DNA from 4 places in the Shewanella yunxiaonensis genome. Region 2 is predicted to be linked to each of the others. Evidence: predicted binding sites of a transcription regulator. Region 2 holds the regulator's gene; each other region holds the start of a gene.
What was found. Region 2 encodes sigma-54, which starts transcription at its own class of promoters, with help from an activator protein. Its sites were predicted from a motif close to GTTGGCACGNNNNTNGNNT; they were not measured.

Region 1: the regulator sigma-54 is predicted to act here: its motif matches at 983-1,001, upstream of flgB (flagellar basal body rod protein FlgB).
Region 3: the regulator sigma-54 is predicted to act here: its motif matches at 943-961, upstream of KDN34_RS07600 (YccF domain-containing protein).
Region 4: the regulator sigma-54 is predicted to act here: its motif matches at 1,180-1,198, upstream of flgF (flagellar basal-body rod protein FlgF).

Annotation. Positions count from the first base shown of each region.
Region 1 covers NZ_CP073587.1:1,096,662-1,098,867, reverse strand. The annotation lists gene KDN34_RS05145 (flagellar hook assembly protein FlgD) at 1-103, opposite strand, end outside; gene flgC (flagellar basal body rod protein FlgC) at 126-548, opposite strand; gene flgB (flagellar basal body rod protein FlgB) at 551-949, opposite strand; gene KDN34_RS05130 (CheR family methyltransferase) at 1,109-1,948, opposite strand; gene KDN34_RS05125 (chemotaxis protein CheV) at 2,078-2,206, opposite strand, start outside.
Region 2 covers NZ_CP073587.1:506,472-508,677, reverse strand. The annotation lists gene lptB (LPS export ABC transporter ATP-binding protein) at 1-395, shown strand, start outside; gene KDN34_RS02345 (RNA polymerase factor sigma-54) at 488-1,954, shown strand; gene hpf (ribosome hibernation promoting factor) at 1,984-2,206, shown strand, end outside.
Region 3 covers NZ_CP073587.1:1,656,330-1,658,535, forward strand. The annotation lists gene KDN34_RS07595 (cytochrome-c peroxidase) at 1-295, opposite strand, end outside; gene KDN34_RS07600 (YccF domain-containing protein) at 492-899, opposite strand; gene KDN34_RS07605 (pyridoxal-phosphate dependent enzyme) at 1,075-2,034, shown strand; gene KDN34_RS07610 (hypothetical protein) at 2,036-2,206, opposite strand, start outside.
Region 4 covers NZ_CP073587.1:1,099,955-1,102,160, reverse strand. The annotation lists gene flgG (flagellar basal-body rod protein FlgG) at 1-388, opposite strand, end outside; gene flgF (flagellar basal-body rod protein FlgF) at 400-1,143, opposite strand; gene flgE (flagellar hook protein FlgE) at 1,318-2,206, opposite strand, start outside.

The DNA.
Region 1 (2,206 bases), 590 kb from region 2:
GAGTACTCAGCAACGAAAAGAAATCTGCCTGTGTTAAGGACTGATTGTTGCTGGTTGAACTGGTACTGGAAGTATCAGTTGTTGAAGATGTCACCGAACCGATAGTACTCACGGCCTATCTCCTATCATTTACCTAACTGCAGCGTTTGCTGCAGCATGGACTTGGTAGCATCAGCTACCTGAACATTCATCTGGTAGGAGCGCGATGCAGAGATCATATCTGCCATCTCCTCTACCACGTTGACATTGGGTTTATATATGTAGCCATCGGCATCGGCTAACGGGTGATCAGGCGCATATTCCTTCACCAGCGGCTTATCGCTCTCTACAATCCCCGATACCTTGACCGAATAACCATCTTGTTGCTGCTGCCCATTGGTCGCCTTCGCCAGCTCGGCTTCAAATACTGGGTGCCGGGCTTTATAGGTGGTATCCACACTACTGGACACCGAATCCGCGTTGGCGATGTTGCTGGCAGTGGTATTCAACCGCACAGACTGGGCAGACATGCCAGAACCGGCAATATTAAAAATATTGAATAGCCCCATGATCAGTCTCCTCTTATCGCCTTTTTCATGCCGGAAAACTTACCATCAAGAAACCCGAGAGACATTTGATATTCCAACGCATTTTGCATAAACGCCTGTTGTTCTTCCTGCATGTCTACGGTATTTCCATCACCGGTGTCAGGTTGATCTGGCACGCGGAACCTGACGTTTTCCTGGACCAATGACTTCATATCAAAATGCTTTTCGGAAGTAGCCGCCATTTGCATGCCTTGCCGTTTTCCCATGGCACTCTGCAATGCCGCATTAAAATCCACATCTCTGGCTTTATAGTTGGGAGTATCAGCATTGGCGATATTACTGGATAGCACTTCCGCACGCTGTGCACGGATCCCCAGGGTGTATTGATGAACGCCCAGAGCCTTATCAAAACTGATCGCCATAAAACCGCCTCTCAATGGATAGTTTTTATGTGCAAGCAAACTATGTGCCATATAGCAGGCTATATGTGTCTGATAAACCCCAACGAGTGAAACAGCAGCAATAAAAATGCCAGCTTTTTAGCTGGCATTTTTATATTGTTTAAAATCAATAAATTAATATCAGATTTTACGTTGGTAATAGATCCCTGGATTGCAGCGAATCATATCAAACTCATCAGATAAACCCGCAATAGACTCTGACGCACCCAAAAACAGGATGCCTTTGGGGTTCAGGGCGGCAGCAAATTGCCGCAGGATTTTTGCCTTGGCTTCAGGAGCAAAATAGATCAAAACATTTCGGCAAAAGATAATGTCGAACTTACCGAGCAAGGTATAGCTTTCCAGGAGATTATGCGCTCTGAAGCTGACCAAACGCCTGACATTGTCTTTCACTCGCATATTGCCACTTGGTAAAGCATCAAAAAACTGACGTTTACGCTCGTCAGATAAGCCTCTCCCCAATGCCAGGCTGTCATATTCCGCGTTCTTACAACGCTCCAGCATTGAAGGTGATAAATCCGTTGCCAGGATTGAAGCACTTCCAGGTAATCCACCCGGACGACGTTGCTGATATTCAAGAATGGTCATTGCCAAGGAATAAGGCTCCTGTCCAGAAGAACAGGCCGCCGACCAGATTTTGAGGGGCCTTCCGAGTCTGGCAAACTGCGGCAAGATATTGTTTGGCAACAATTCAAAGGGATAACGGTCACGGAACCAGAGGGTTTCGTTGGTAGTCATGGCATCAATAACTTCAGCCCGTAACTGTCTCTCAGTGGGACGCATGGACTGCTTCACCACTTCTGATAATGACGGCAGCCCATATTTGCCCATCAACGGCGCGAGTCTACTGCGCACCAGATATTGCTTATTTTCACCCAGCACAATACCACTGTGTTGTTCCAAGAACAGCCGGAACTGATTGTACTCGGTTTCTGCAAGAGATTTATCTGGCACCTTGATATCCCATTTTATAAAACTTGTTGGTACTGAGCGACAGCTAATACCGGTAAGACGCCGCGTTATACCGCAGCATCACAGACAACACAAGTCACTATCAACACTCTTTATATCATCGGCACGGTTAGTAAATCATGACAAAGTTAGATGTTTATCAACTGCGGCTGCCAATTCGTCTGGATTGAATTTAGCAATAAAGTCGTTGGCACCCACTTTTTGTACCATTGCGTGATTGAATACGCCACTCAATGATGTATGTAG
Region 2 (2,206 bases):
GCGATGGCCGTGAAGAACAACTGGAACAGTTACTCGAAGAGTTTCACATCACCCATATTCGCGACAGCATGGGGATGTCACTTTCGGGAGGTGAGCGCCGGCGTGTAGAGATTGCCAGAGCCTTGGCCGCAGACCCGAAATTCATTCTGTTGGATGAACCCTTTGCTGGCGTAGACCCCATCTCCGTTATTGATATTAAAAAAATTATTGAACAATTGCGGTCACGTGGACTGGGTGTGCTGATTACGGATCATAACGTGCGTGAAACACTTGATGTTTGTGAACATGCATACATTGTCAGCCACGGACAACTGATCGCCGAAGGCACCCCTGCCGAGATCCTCGACAACCAACAAGTCCGTGCTGTGTACTTGGGTGAACAATTCAAGCTATAGTAAACACCGGGAGCGCTTACAGCTTTAAAACGTTAAAGTCTGTAATTACTAGAATTTTTATAAAGTTATAAGATGTAGGGGTAAGCGGTAACATGAAAACGTCACTCCAGCTCAAACTGGGTCAACAGCTGACCATGACACCTCAACTGCAGCAGGCAATACGTTTGCTGCAGCTGTCGTCGCTGGAGTTACAACAGGAAATTCAAGAAGCCTTAGAAGCAAACCCGCTGCTGGAAGTGAATGAAGACAACCAAAGCACCGACAGCAATCATGATATCGATAACAATTTAGAGGCACCGGAGCCGAGCGAACATATCGAAGATAGTTCGACGGTAGAAACCTCGGATGCACTCACTAGCCAGGCACTCCCTGAAGAGCTGCCAATGGATACTACCTGGGATGAGGTTTTTACTGCCGCTCCGGCTATGTCCAGTGGTCCTATCCGTGATGACGATACCCCATTTCAGGGAGAAACTTCTGAAGGTTTGCATGAACACCTGGAATGGCAGAAGAACCTGACACCGTTCTCAGAAACTGATGCAGCAATCGCCACTGCAATTATCGAAGCGATTGATGATCAAGGATATCTGACGCAAACCACGGAGGATATTCTGGATGCTATGGGCAATCCGGAAATCGAGCTAGAAGAAGTAGAAGCGGTATTGAAACGCATCCAACACTTCGATCCTGTCGGTGTCGCTGCACGGGATCTGCGTGAATGTTTGCTGATCCAGCTGTCGCAATATAGTGATGACACCCCGCATCTCGAAAACGCCATTATGCTGCTGGAACAGCATCTTGACCTGATCGCTGCCAAAGATTATCGCACACTGATGCGCAAGACCCGTTTGAGAGAAGAAGATCTGCGTGACGCGATTAGTTTGATCCAATCGCTTAATCCACGTCCCGGACTATTAGTGCAGCCTCAGGATGACGAGTACGTGATCCCAGATGTCAGCGTGTGGAAGAAAAATGGTCGCTGGGTGGTAGAACTCAACCCAGACTGCATGCCCAAACTCAGTATTAATCAGCAATATGCCGCTATGGCCCGCAGTGCGCGGAGCCAATCCGACAGCCAGTTTATCCGCGGACACCTGCAAGAAGCCAAATGGTTTATCAAGAGTCTGGAAAGCCGCAATGAAACACTACTAAAGGTGGCTAACTGCATTGTACAGTTTCAGCAGGGATTCTTTGAATATGGCGAAGAAGCCATGAAACCGATGGTGCTCAATGATATTGCCGAAGCCGTTGATATGCACGAATCGACAATTTCCCGAGTGACAACGCAGAAATACATGCATACGCCACGCGGTATATTTGAGCTAAAATATTTCTTTTCCAGCCACGTCGGTACTGAAGACGGTGGCGAATGTTCATCGACGGCAATCCGCGCCTTTATCAAAAAACTGGTGGCCGCGGAGAACCAGAAAAAGCCGCTCAGCGACAGCAAAATGGCACAGTTGCTGGCTGAGCAGGGAATTAACGTGGCACGCCGAACCATCGCCAAATACCGCGAAGCCATGATGATCCCACCATCGAATCAGCGTAAGAGTTTGTAATTCCACAGTACCCCTATGGAGGACACCCTATGCAAATCAACCTGGCAGGCCATCATATTGAGATCACCGACTCGTTGCGCAGCTATGTGGAGAGTAAATTTGCAAAACTTGAACGCCATTTCGAACAGATCAATAATGTGCACGTCGTACTCAATGTTGAGAAAGCAATACAACGAGTCGAAGCCAAGCTACATCTGAATGGTGGAGAGGTGCACGGCACCGCAGAACACACCGATATGTACGCTGCCATCG
Region 3 (2,206 bases), 1.1 Mb from region 2:
CCAGCATAAAATCTGCGTTGAGTACGGTAGGCGCATTAATCGGGCCTTGCTGCCAGCGATCACCAATGGAAGTGGATAATGCATCCACACCACCTGTGGAAAGATTGTGGCAGGAGTTACAAGAAATAAATCCTGATTTTGATAGTCGGGGTTCAAAGTACAACATTTTGCCCAGTTCTACTTTATCTGGGTCGGTAATTTTCACCGGCTGAATGATCTCAATGGGTTCAGCCGCATTGGCTACCTGGTTGCCGATGATGGCTGATAACGCCAACATCAATGCTTGGTATTTCATTTTCAACTCCCTTTAAACTGCCTTATGAAATGTAAGGACATGTCAGGATCATAAATCGTGACGATTGGTGAAGGAAGTGAAAAAGACCTTATGGAACAAAATAATTACCTTTATTATCAGTAAATTAATATAATTTTAAGGTTGCTACGCCTGCCGACGAATATGGCCCCCAAGTCTGTGGTGGGCCATCAAAGCATTAACGTGCGGCAACGACTGTTTTGCCGATAGGGGTAAGGCTTAATAGCGCCAGTTTCAGGTGCTGAATGCCAAAGGGGATGCCGATGATGGTGATAAAGCACCCTAATGCATGTGCAATATGACCAATAGCTAACCAGATGCCGAACAGAATAAACCACACAATGTTGCCAATCAGCCCAAGTGGCCCGGTACCAATATCTTCTCGTCCGTATAGCTCGTCACGGCTAACTTGCTCCTGACCAAAAGGCCAAAAGGTCATTTCACCAATGACAAAACAGGCTCTGCCGAAGGGAATACCAATAATGCTGATAAAACAAATCAGTCCCGCAAACCACCAGGCTAGCCCCATCACAAAGCCACCTAATACGAACCAGGCTACATTAAAGATAAATCGCAAAACGGCCATTTTTACTCGCCTCATTATTATTTAAAATATCTGATGGTAGGCTTAGCGATAAATATGCCAAAATTTAAGATATTGAATTTAATAATATTCTATACTCGCATTTTGTTCGATTGGCGAAATTCACCAATAATTAGGCTTTTGGTTACTATGGTGTTGATCGCGGCATCATCTTACAATGATGGCAAGAAAAATCTGTTTGTTATTTATGCTAATAACCCCATCTTTGCTGGCTCAGACGCCGGTACAACATATCGAGTTTGATGGTTATGATTTCTATGTGAAGCGAGATGACTTGCTGCACCCTGAATTCAGCGGCAATAAGGCCAGAAAATTTCGTTATTTTCTCGACCACGATTTCCCTGATATCCAACTGCTTATTGGGTACGGTTCGGCGCAGGCCAATTCTTTATACTCAATGGCGGCGTTAGCAAAACTCAAAGGTTGGCAGTTACACTTTTATGTGGATCATCTGCCGCAGTGGTTAGTACAACGTCCACTTGGTAATTATCGTGCGGCTCGATTGTTGGGCGCAGAGATCTTAGCGGTTGCCAATCAGTTGTCTGGCTTGTCTATGGAACAATATTTAGCACAACAGGTATTAGCTGGCACCACCAATACCTTATTCGTGCCGGAGGGCGGCCGCTGCCGTGCAGCCGAATATGGCGTAAGACTATTAGCACAGGAAATTCAACAATGGTCAGAACAACAAAAAGTTGAAGGTTTAAAAGTTTTCTTACCCTCGGGAACCGGTACAACGGCATTATATTTAGCCAAGTATTTTCATGAAATTAACAGTGATATCGAAGTGTTGACCTGTGCCGTGGTTGGCGGTGACCATTATTTATTGCAGCAATTTGCTGGTTTATCTGACGACCGCAGATGCTATCCCAGCGTAATTACGCCGACAAAAAAATATCATTTCGGCAAACTCTATCGAGAGTTCTATCAGATTTGGCAACAATTAAATAAAACGGGAATAACCTTTGAGCTTTTATACGATCCATTGGGCTGGTTAATGCTGCTTAATTATAAACGACAACATCCGCAGCGGCCGATTATGTATATTCATCAGGGCGGCTTATTAGGAAATGAATCTATGTTGCCGCGATATGTCAGAAAGTATGGTGAGTGTTAACTTAAACTAAGTGATTACGATGCAGTATTTTAAAAGTGCGTAGCGCTAATAACTGCAAATTTTTCAAATCTGCCAAGGTTGGAACTTGTTGGTCAATCATGGACTCCCAGTAACTGGCTTCTGTATCTAATAATTCCAACATTTTTTTGGAACAACCTCGGCAGTCGCCGCC
Region 4 (2,206 bases), 590 kb from region 2:
TAACCATCTGTCCGGTATCGTCCAGAGAAAACTGACCGTTACGGGTATATGCGGTGGTACCATCAGGCATCTGGATTTCGAAGAACCCCGGCCCCTGGATCATCAAATCCATCGAGTTATCCGTAGTTTCCATATTGCCTTGGGAGAAGATCTTCTGGGTGGCTACCACTTTGGTACCCGCGCCCAGATTCAGCCCGTTAGGCAACTTAGTGTTGGCGGCACTGATGCCCCCTGCCTGATTCACGGTTTGGTACAACAGATCTTCAAACACTGCCCGCCCTTTCTTGTAGCCGACGGTGCTCGCATTAGCGATGTTGTTAGAAATCACCGATATATCGGTCTGCTGGGCATCAAGGCCAGTCTTACTGATCCATAAAGCGGGATGCATAATCGTTACTCCTAGCTAATGCGAACCAAAGCGGCAGATGACTTGTCGTTTTCCTCTGCCGTTTTCATCATTTTTACTTGCAGTTCAAATTGGCGCTGCAAACTGATCATACTAACCATCTCTTCTATCGGGTTGACGTTACTGCCTTCAACCGCGCCACTCACCACGCTCACAGCCGGATCTGCGGCGGCAGGCTGACCACTTAAGGTACGGAACAGACCATCTTCGCCACGCATCAAATTTTGATTTCCGGGATTCGTCAGCTTGATTTGACCAACATTCTCTTTGACTTCCGGCGTCGCCCCCTGTGGGGTGACCGAGATCGTTCCATCAGTTGCAATATCAAGTTTTTGAACCGGCAAAGGAATGTTGATTGGACCATTCTGCCCCATCACCAAATGACCGCTGCTATTGCGCAGCATGCCATTAACGTCAATATTCAGGCTGCCCGCCCGGGTATACGCTTCGCTACCATCATCAGCCTGTACCGCTATCCAACCTTGATCCTTCACCGCGATATCAAGATTGCGACCGGTGGTCTGAATAGGGCCAGACTTAAAATCGGAAGACGGCAATTCCGTCATCGCGAATACTCTGGTTGGCAATCCCTCTCCAAACGCTTGCATCGCCCGCGCTTGCTCCATATCGGCTTTGAAGCCATCAGTATTTGCGTTAGCTAAATTGTTTGCCCTGACCGCCAAAGCATCCATATTTTGCTTGGCACCCGTCATCGCGATGTAGAGAAATTTGTCCACCCATTGCTCCGTCAAAAATTGAGCTTATGCTGAACAAAGCAAACTTCATGCCACTAAAAGATTGGGATTTTGCGAGGTAAAAAAGAAGAAAAACAGTTTATTGGCGCAGCGCAAAAAGGTGAGCGGCAAAGTATTGCCGCTCACGACAATACAGTTACCGCTCGGAGAGAGAACTTAACGGATCTGTAATACGGTCTGTTGCAGCGTATTATTCACTTCCAGTGTTCGAGAGTTTGCCTGGAAATTACGCTGTGCAGAAATCAAGTCTACCAGCTCAGTTGTCAGGTCGACGTTTGAGCTTTCCAGATAAGAAGATTTAATCGCACCAAACACACCGCTATTGGCTTCACCCGCCAGCGCTTCACCAGACTCCAGACTGGCTTTCCAAGACGTATTCCCGACTTGAGTCAGCCCCTGCTCATTGGAAAAACGCGCCAATGCAACTCTTGCTAACGGGACGGTGGAACCATTACTGTATTTCGCCGAGATCAGACCATCACTGCCCACTTCGACGTTAGTTAAGCGCCCCACAGTAATACCGTCTTGAGTTAACTCCGTCGTACTAAAGCTCTCAGCGTATTGTGTCGGTTGATTGAACCCGATGGAAATCTGCTGCGAACCTTCAGCCGCCGCACTGAGTACATTAGCACCAGAGATGCCTAGCTGTTGAGTCGTGATCGTGGCGGGGCTAGAACCTTTATAAGCACCGGTGGCGTCAAAAGTCAGGACGGCGCCAGTCCAGCCACCCGTGGTTTGAGCTGTGCCTGTGCTGTCTGGACTGCCATCACCCGTAGTATCCATTTGATAAGTACCCGCAGCGCTGTCCAGATTAACCTGCTGGCCATCCACGGCATAATAGACCACCCAGTTACTTTCACCGGTGTAAGCACCATCCTGAGGTTTAACGAAGTAGGAGGTCAATGTGTGTGACTCACCCAACGAGTCATAGATAGTTACCGCGGTTGAGTTATTAAATGTGGATGAATCCGTTGGATCAAACGCTGCCGGATCTAACGCAGTGGAGTTTGAATTCAAGTTCATACTCATGGATACATTTTGAGTG